Regions from separate parts of the Polaromonas sp. P3_B4 genome, predicted to be linked through region 2. Evidence: riboswitches for the same ligand, from Rfam matches in the RefSeq annotation. Region 2 holds a riboswitch; the other holds the start of a gene.
The links. A riboswitch is a leader RNA that binds a small molecule or an ion and turns the genes downstream of it on or off. The one in region 2 is predicted to bind glycine.
Positions count from the first base shown of each region.

Region 1: another riboswitch for glycine. It lies ahead of AC1DVV_RS16790 (D-amino acid dehydrogenase); the one in region 2 lies ahead of gcvT (glycine cleavage system aminomethyltransferase GcvT).

Region 1 is NZ_JBFUGQ010000001.1:3,526,706-3,531,111, forward strand. It holds gene AC1DVV_RS16770 (CaiB/BaiF CoA transferase family protein) at 1-223, shown strand, start outside; gene AC1DVV_RS16775 (alpha/beta fold hydrolase) at 254-988, shown strand; gene AC1DVV_RS16780 (thioredoxin domain-containing protein) at 985-1,467, shown strand; gene AC1DVV_RS16785 (GrpB family protein) at 1,665-2,207, shown strand; glycine riboswitch at 2,310-2,398, shown strand; gene AC1DVV_RS16790 (D-amino acid dehydrogenase) at 2,618-3,931, shown strand; gene AC1DVV_RS16795 (DUF1737 domain-containing protein) at 4,025-4,231, shown strand; gene AC1DVV_RS16800 (DinB family protein) at 4,231-4,406, shown strand, end outside.
Region 2 is NZ_JBFUGQ010000001.1:2,279,966-2,284,371, reverse strand. It holds gene gcvP (aminomethyl-transferring glycine dehydrogenase) at 1-801, opposite strand, end outside; gene gcvH (glycine cleavage system protein GcvH) at 860-1,225, opposite strand; gene gcvT (glycine cleavage system aminomethyltransferase GcvT) at 1,280-2,440, opposite strand; glycine riboswitch at 2,496-2,599, opposite strand; glycine riboswitch at 2,621-2,736, opposite strand; gene AC1DVV_RS10805 (hypothetical protein) at 2,764-3,333, opposite strand; gene AC1DVV_RS10800 (TRAP transporter large permease) at 3,406-4,406, opposite strand, start outside.

The DNA of each region.
Region 1 (4,406 bases), 1.2 Mb from region 2:
TGCTGACCCGCAGATCGAGGCGCGCAAGATGGTGACGGAGTGGAAGCACCCGGTGAAGGATGATTTGAAGCTGGTCTCCAGCCCCATCCGCATGAGCGCCACGCCGGTGCGCACCGACTTGCCGCCGCCGTTGCTGGGCCAGCATACGGATGAAGTGCTGCGCGAGGTACTGAACTATTCAGACGCCCAGCTATCTGAACTGAAGAGTGGCAAAACCATTTGATGCAGCAACCTTCCACAAAGAGGTGACTCGATGAAACACAATTTTGTTCTGGTGCACGGCGCGTGGCACGGCGGCTGGTGCTGGCGGCGGGTGGCGCAGGCGCTGCAGCTGGACCACCACAAGGTCTTCACGCCGACACTGACGGGCCTGGGCGAGCGCGCGCATTTGCTCTCACCCACGATCAACCTCGACACGCACATCAACGACGTGATCAACCTGATCGAGGCGGAAGAGTTGCATGAGGTGACGCTCGCGGTGCATTCCTATGCCGGCATGATCGGCACGGCCGTCACTGACCGCATGCCCGACCGCATCAAGCACCTGGTGTATGTGGATGCGGTGGTGCCCAAGCCCGGCGAGAGCTGGAGCAGCACGCAGGCCAGCGCCACACAGCAGCAGCGCATGGCGGCGGCGCAAGCTTCACCCAGCTTCAGCTTTCCGGCGCCCGACCCGGAGGTGTTCGGCCTGCACGATGCTGACCGTGAATGGGTGAAGCGCCGGCAGACACCGCACCCCGGCAACACCTACCAGGCACCGCTGCAGTTTGACATGCAGCGCGTAGCCGCCGTGCCGCGGACTTTTGTCAGCTGCACGCAGCCCGCCCTGGCCACCATCGAACCCAGCCGGCTGCGCGTGAAGGACGCAAAGTTCTGGGACGGTGCATGGCTGCCGAATTCGCGCGTGGTGGAAATCAAGACCGGCCATGACCCGATGATCAGCGAACCGGCTGCGCTGACGAAGATTTTGCTGGAAAGCGCTGAATGAGCCCGGTGGGCCGCCGCCAGTTCACTGCCGTGCTGGCAGCCGGGCTGACCGTGCCCCAATTTGCGCTGGCCAAAGACACGGCCTTGCCTGTGCCGGCCTCTTTGCCGGCTGCCGCTGGAATCGCCGCCCTTAAAAATGAGCCGCTGGTGCTGCTGGTCAGCCTGCCCGGCTGCCCATTCTGCGAGCTGGTACGGCGCAACTACCTGCTGCCAGGGCAACGAGACGGCAGCCTGCACGCCTGGCAGCTCAACATCAGCGACCGCACGACACCGCTGACCGGCTTTGACGGCCAGGTGACGACAGCCGCCGCGCAAGTCGCGGCATGGAAAGCCGGTTTCACCCCCACGGTGCTGTTTCTGGGCCCGGCCGGGCAAGACCTGGCGGAACGGCTGGTTGGCCTGGCGTCTGTCGACTTTTATGGCGCCTACCTGGAAGAGCGGCTGACGCAGGCGCGCAAAGCTGTGCTGGCGCTCAGGTAAATGAAATGCAGACCGCCCCATTCGCAGCCGTGGGGATTTCTGGTTGCTATTGTTTTGATAGCTGCTCGCGCAATCACTGATTGGGCAAATGGCCTTTTTCATGCTTAAAACCGCCCCAAAAATAGCCCCGCAAAGGATTCTGGCGTGTCGCACAGCGTTTTTTGCCCCTGCACAACAACCTGCCAGCCGTCACGCGCATGACTGACCAGGAATCGCTGCTTGCCGCTATCCACGAGGAAGTGGTCTTGCAGGCCTACAACCCAGCCTGGCCCCAGCAGTTTGTGGCTGAGCGGGACCGCCTGCTTGCGCTCTCCCCTCAGCTGCCGGCCCGCCTGATCGACATCCAGCACATCGGCAGCACAGCCGTGCCCGGCCTGGCGGCCAAACCGGTGATCGACATGCTGGCCGGTGTGGAATCCATGGCGGCGGCCGAGGCGCTTCTGGCGCCGCTGTGCGCCAACGGTTACACGACCTCCGCTGAATTCAATGCCTCGCTGACCGACCGTAAATGGCTGATGCGCTGGACAGAAGGGCGGCGCACGCATCATCTGCACCTGGTGGTTCACGGCGGCGAGGTGTGGGCGCAGCGCCTGCGTTTTCGCGACGCCCTGCGTTCGGACCCGGCGCTGGCGGCGCGCTATGCCGCGCTCAAGGCGGAACTGGCGGCCAGGCACCCGGGTGACCGCGAGGCCTATACCGATGCCAAAGCCGCGTTTGTGCAGGCGGCCAGCGAAGGCTGAGCCTCCCTGCTTCCTACTATTAAGCCGCTGAATCAACCCGCTAGACCTGTACTGAACGCCGCATTCACGCTTGGCAAAACAGGCTTCGGTGGTAAATTCAAACCCGTTCAAGCAGGAGAGCGCTGCCCCAAAGGCAGCCACCGAAGGCGCAAACTTCCATAATCGCTCAGGTCCCGTACTGCCCGGAACACACAGCCGTCTGGAGAGACGCCGCACGCAAGGTGCAGCGCACCGAAGGAGCAAAGCCGAAGCCCCAAGCAACGGCTGAATCTCTCAGGTAACAAGGACAGTGGAAGCGGCCGCAAGCATGTGATGGCTTGGCGGTTGCCACGATTCTTCCGATTCAACAGCAACCCCTGGCACGGCGCTTGCGCTACTGCAATGTTCTGCTTGAATGAAAAGGAATCGCCATGAAAGTCATGGTTTTGGGTGCGGGTGTCACGGGGATCACCACGGCCTGGTATTTGGCGCAACGCGGCCATGAAGTCACGGTGGTGGAGCGCCGCAACGCGGCCGCGATGGAAACCAGCTTTGCCAACGGCGGGCAAATATCGGTGAGCCACGCGGAGCCCTGGGCCAACCCGGGCGCGCCGCTGAAAGTGCTGCAATGGCTGGCGCGTGAAGACGCACCGCTGCTCTTCAGGCTGCGCGCCGATGTGAACCAGTGGCTGTGGGGGCTGGAGTTTTTGCGCAACTGCACGCCCGCGCGCACGGCACAAAACATCAAGCAGATCGTGAACCTGGGCATGTACAGCCGCGGCGCGCTGCAAAAGCTGCGCGCCGAGCTGGGCCTGCTGTACAACGCGCAGACCAAAGGCATCCTGCACTTCTACACCAGCCAGGCAGAGTACGACGCGGCGCAGGAACCCGCGCGCATCATGCGCGAGCACGGCTGCGAACTCGACATGAAGACGGCCGACGAATGTGTGGCGATTGAGCCCGCGCTGGCACAATGCCGCGGCAGCATCGTGGGCGGCAGCATGACGCCCAGCGATGAATCGGGTGACGCCCGCGCGTTTACCGCTGCGCTGGCCACGCGCTGCGAGCAAGCCGGTGTGAAATTTTTGTACAACACCACGGTGCTGGGCCTGGATGCCGCAGAGGGGCAGCTGAACGGCGTGCAGGTGGCGATGGGCAGCGGCGAGGCCGGTGGCAAGGTCGAGATGCTGAAAGCCGATGCGTACGTGATGTGCCTGGGCGCCTTCAGCGCGCAGTGGGCCAAAGTGCTGGGGCAAAGCCTGCGTATCTATCCGGCCAAGGGTTACTCGGTCACGCTGCCCGTGATCAACGAGGCGGCGTCGTACCAGGTGAGCCTGACGGATGACGAGTACAAGCTGGTGTTCTCGCGCTTTGGCAACCGCTTGCGCATTGCCGGCACGGCCGAGCTTAATGGCTACAACACCGAGCTGAACCTGGTGCGCTGCAACGCCATCGTGCGCCGTGTAAAACAACTCTTTCCCGACATGACGGACGGCGAAGGCGCGCAGTTCTGGACAGGCCTGCGGCCGGCCACGCCGAGCAACGTGCCTTACATCGGCAAAAGCAAGGCCTCCAATGTCTTCCTCAACACGGGCCACGGCACGCTGGGCTGGACGCATGCCTGCGGCTCGGGCGCGGCGATTGCGGACATCGTGAGCGGGCGCGTGCCGGAAGTCGACTTTGCGTTTACGGGGATGGCGGCGCCGGGGCGTGTGATGGCATTGCCGGGAATGGTGAAGGCCTGAGCAAGGCCTGAAAGGCGGGTCTGAAGCACGGGGTTCTGCAGCAGGTGGGCGGAAACGGTAATATCGCCCTCCGTTCATCAGCTGCTTGCCGCCATGACATCACCCGCCACTACGCCCCCCGACGGTCTTCCCACCTACAGGCTCCTTACCGGCCCTGACGACGCGAGCTTTTGCCGCCGGGTGAGTGAGGTGCTGGCGCTGGGTTACGAGCTTTACGGCTCGCCGGCGGCGACCTTCAATGGCGAGAACGTCATCGTGGCGCAGGCGGTGCTGTGGCCTTCGCTGCGCAAGGCCGGCTGATGAGCCCAGCCCAGCCCCTGAACCCCGCAACGCTTCAAGCCATGGCGGATTTCCCGCACCAGCTGGAGCAGTTTTACGACGCAATTCCTGAAAGCCACAAGGCTTGGACGCCGCCGTCGTGGGAAGGCATTCCGAGCGAACACTTCACGGCCATTGCGCAGGTCTGCCACATCAG
Region 2 (4,406 bases):
TTCACCGGGCGGGGCCAGCAGCGTGAGCGCCAGCAGGTCGGCCGCAACGCAGAGGGCTGCGCCATCGACATGCGCCTGGCCGGCCAGCGGGCGCAGGTCATGGATGCTACCTGTGGTGGCGGGGTATTGCGCCAGCACGCCGAAGTAATTGCCTTCGGCCATCAGTTGCGGCACCGTGACGGCTGCCGTGCTGACCTTCACCTCGATGCCCAAGGGCTTTGCGCGGGTCTGGATCACCTCAATTGTTTGCGGGTGGCAGTCGCCTGCGACGATGAAGACATTGCTTTTGCTTTTCACGCTGCGCTTGGCCAGGGTCATGGCTTCGGCGGCGGCGGTGGCTTCGTCGAGCATGGAGGCGTTGGCGATCGGCATGCCGGTCAGGTCGCAGACCATGGTCTGGAAGTTGATCAGCGCTTCCATGCGGCCCTGCGAAATCTCAGCCTGGTAGGGCGTGTAGGCCGTGTACCAGGCGGGGTTCTCGAGGATGTTGCGCAGGATCACGCCCGGCGTGTAGGTGCCGTAGTAGCCTTGGCCAATGAAGTTCTTGAACACCTGGTTCTTGGCCGCGATGGCTTTGAGCTGCTTGAGCGCGGCCGCCTCCGTGACGGGGGCCGGGATGGCCATGGCGGTGCTGCGTGCAATCGAGCGTGGAACAATGCCTTCCACCAGCGCGCGGCGCGAGGCTGAGCCCACGATGCTGAGCATGTGGACTTCGTCGGCGTCATCGATGCCGATGTGGCGGGCGATGAATTCGGCAGGGTTTTCAAGATCGCCCAAGGGCTTGGCGGATTGCATCAACATGTCGGGTCCCGTGTCAGGCTTGGCAGCCAGGAGTCAGAAAAAAGAATCGGTCAGAAAATCAGGCAGCGAAGGCGGTGTAGCGGGTTTCGTCCATCAGCGCGTCAAGCTGCGTTGGGTCGGACAGCTTGACTTTGAAAAACCAGCCGGCGCCCATCGGGTCGCTGTTAGCGAGAGATGGGTCGTCTCTTAGGGCTTCGTTGATTTCGGTGACTTCGCCACTCAAGGGCATATACACGTCGGCCGCGGCCTTGACGGATTCGACAACACCGGCGGTTTCTTTCTGGGCGAAGGTGGTGCCGACAGCCGGCAGGTCCACAAACACCACATCGCCCAGCGCATCCTGCGCATGCACGGTGATGCCGACGGTGGCGACGTTGCCTTCAATCTTGACCCATTCGTGGTCTTCGGTGTATTTGACGGTCATGAGGTTCTCCAGGGGTTGAGTGGGGTGAATAAAACGGGGAGCTTGATCTGGTGCTTAACCGCGGTAGTAGCGGGCGGGAACGAAAGGCATGGCGGCCACTTCCATGGGCACCGGCTTGCCGCGCACGATGGCGTTCACGCGTGTGCCCAGCGCAGCGAACTCAGGTTTGATGTAACCCATGGCGACGGGCTGGTTGATGGTGGGGCCCAACAAACCGCTGGTGACTTCGCCGATAGCCATGCCGTCGGTGCTTTGCAGTTCGGTGTGGTCGCGTACAGGGACGCGCTCCAGCGCCACCAGGCCGATACGCTTGCGGGTGAGTAGGGCGGGGTCTGCCAGTTGGGCCAGGATTTTGTCCGCACCCGGAAAGCCGCCGGCACGTGCGCCGCCGGTGCGGCGGATCTTTTGCATGGCCCAGTTGAGGTTGGCCTCCACCGGCGTGGTGGTGGTGTCAATGTCGTTGCCATAGAGGCACAGGCCCGCTTCCAGCCGCAGCGAATTGCGCGCGCCCAGGCCGATGGGTTTGACTTCAGGTTGCGCGAGCAGCGCGCGTGCGAGTGCGTCAGCTTGCGAAGCAGGCACCGAGACTTCAAAGCCATCTTCACCGGTGTAGCCGCTGCGGGTGATGAAGCAGTCGCAGCCGGCCACGCTGAAGCGGCCGCCGGTCATGAATACGAGTTTTTCGACACCGGGCGCCAGGCGCTGCAAGGCAGTGACGGCCTGTGGGCCCTGCAGCGCCATCAGCGCCATTTCCGGCATGGGGATGACTTCGCAGCGCGAGCCGATCTTTGCCTGGATGTGTGCAATGTCGCCGACCTTGCAGGCGCCGTTGACGATGACAAAGAGGTCGCCGCCGTTGGCGTAGTCGCGGTTGAAGAACATCAGGTCGTCGATGATGCCGCCGTCGTCGTTCAACAGCAGGCCGTAGCGCTGCTTGCCGGCGGGCAGGTCGATCACATCAACGGGTATCAGGGATTCCAGCGCGACTGCGGCATCAGCACCCACCAGGCGTAGCTGGCCCATGTGGGACACGTCAAAAAGGCCGGCAGCCTGGCGTGTGTGGTGGTGTTCCGCCATCAGGCCCGCGGGGTACTGCACCGGCATCGAATAGCCCGCAAAAGGCACCATGCGCGCGCCAAGCTCCACATGCAGGTCATGCAGGGGCGTTTTCAACAAGGTTTCGGGGGCGGCGGAAGAGGTGGACGAATCGGACAAGGCATTCTCCAGGGGGCAAACACGGTCATGGCAAGAACTTGTTCTCAATCCATGGGCTGCCCCTGCTGTCCACTTTACCTGAGAGATTCACCCGGCGATGCAGGCTTGCTCCTTCGGTGGGCTGCCCGTGAAAGGCGGCCTCTCTCCAGTAGGGAACGCCTTGCCGCGTGGTGCGCCGCAGGGCGGTTGCCAGTCCTTTTGCCTGAGCGTTCAGTGCTACTCAAGGGGGGTGCCCCCAGGGTGCTCGTGCGCCTTCGGCGGTTTTCGCGAGGAAAACTCTCTCCTGACACCGCTGAGTGTAACGGAAGCCGCTGTCGGCTCGATCAGGCGGCCTGGTGCTGCGGCAGCAGCATGGCGATGCGCTCGCTGATGGAGTCGGCGCGCTCGTGGCCCGCGATTTTTTCGATTTCCTCGATCATTTCGCGCGAGGCGCTGAGCATGGTCTCGCGGTCTTTGGCATTGCGCAGCGCTTCGCGAAAGCGCTCGGCCATCTCCGGGTTGCGCCGGGCGAACATGCGTTCGCAGATGTCGAACAGGAACATCCGGGTTGTGGCAAGCGAGCGCTTGCCTTCAAATTGATCGGCAGAGACCTGAATGGCCTGGGTGGTTTCGGGGCTGGGAAAGTTCTGTAACTGCGCCGGCGTGAGTGTTTGGGCGGGTGCAGGCGCAGGGTTTTTTGCCGGCGCGGACGTCTTGCCGGGATGGGCTTCCAGAAAGCCGTCGCGCAAAAGGCGCAGGGCAATGGCTTCGCCGTCGCCCTCAAACAGCGGGCGGAAGTCCTGGGCCGACTTGCTGCCGTCGGCCATCAGCAGCAGGGTGCGCTCGCGCTGGCCTAGCGTTCTCACGCCGGGCTTGAGCTCGGCACGGGCGCGGTCGGTTTTGTGGAGCTGCATGGATTTCATCCTGAAATGAAACCCCGAGCATGGCTGCTGAAAATGACAGCCTCGTGAATCCCGTCCGAAAAGCTATTTTGCGTAGACGAGATCCCGCAGAGCCAGCGACAGCTGCGGGACGTAAGTGACCACCATCAGGCAAGCCAGGATGACGAGCACAAAGGGGATCAGGTGGGTCACGATGCGGTCCAGCGATATCCTGGCGACGGTGCAGGCCGCGAACAGGTTCACGCCGAAAGGCGGTGTGATCATGCCCAGGGCAAGATTGACCACCATCACCAGCCCGAAGTGCACCGGATCGATGCCGAAATGCACAGCCACTGGCGCCAGGATGGGTGCCAGAACAATGATGGCGGCGCTGGTTTCAATGAACATGCCGATGATGAACAGCGCCGCGTTAACGCCGAGCAGGAAGAGGGCGGGCGATTGCAGCACTGCTTCCAGCCAATGGCCTATGGCGTCCGGCACGCCGGCCCGGGTGATCAGAAAGGCGAACAACCCGGCATTGGCGATGATGAACATGATCACGGCGCTGGAGAGCACCGATTTGCGCAGGATGACGTACAGGTCGGCCGGCTTGATTTCGCGGTAGATCACGGTGCCGACGACCAGCGCATAAAACACCGCCACCGCCGACGCCTCGGTCGGCGTGAAAATCCCGCCGTAAATGCCGCCCAGAATAATCACCGGCATCAGCAGCGCCCAGCTGGCCTGCCAGGTCGCCTTGCCAAAGCTCAGGCGGCCGTCGCCGTCGTGCTTGCCCCAGCCCTTCCAGCGGCAGTACAGGTGCACGAACAGCATCAGCGCGCAGCCGATCAAAAGCCCCGGGCCGAAGCCGGCGATGAAGAGTTCTCCGATCGAGACCTCGGCGCTCACGCCGTAAAGAATCATGGGGATGGATGGCGGAATGATCACGCCCAGTTCTGCGCTGGTGGCCTGCAGGGCTGCGGCGTAGGCGGTGGGGTAGCCGTGCTTGATGAGCGCCGGGATCAGGATGGCGCCTATGGCGAAAGTAGTGGCCACAGAAGAGCCCGACACGGCCGCAAAAATCATGCAGGTCAGCACGCAGGTCA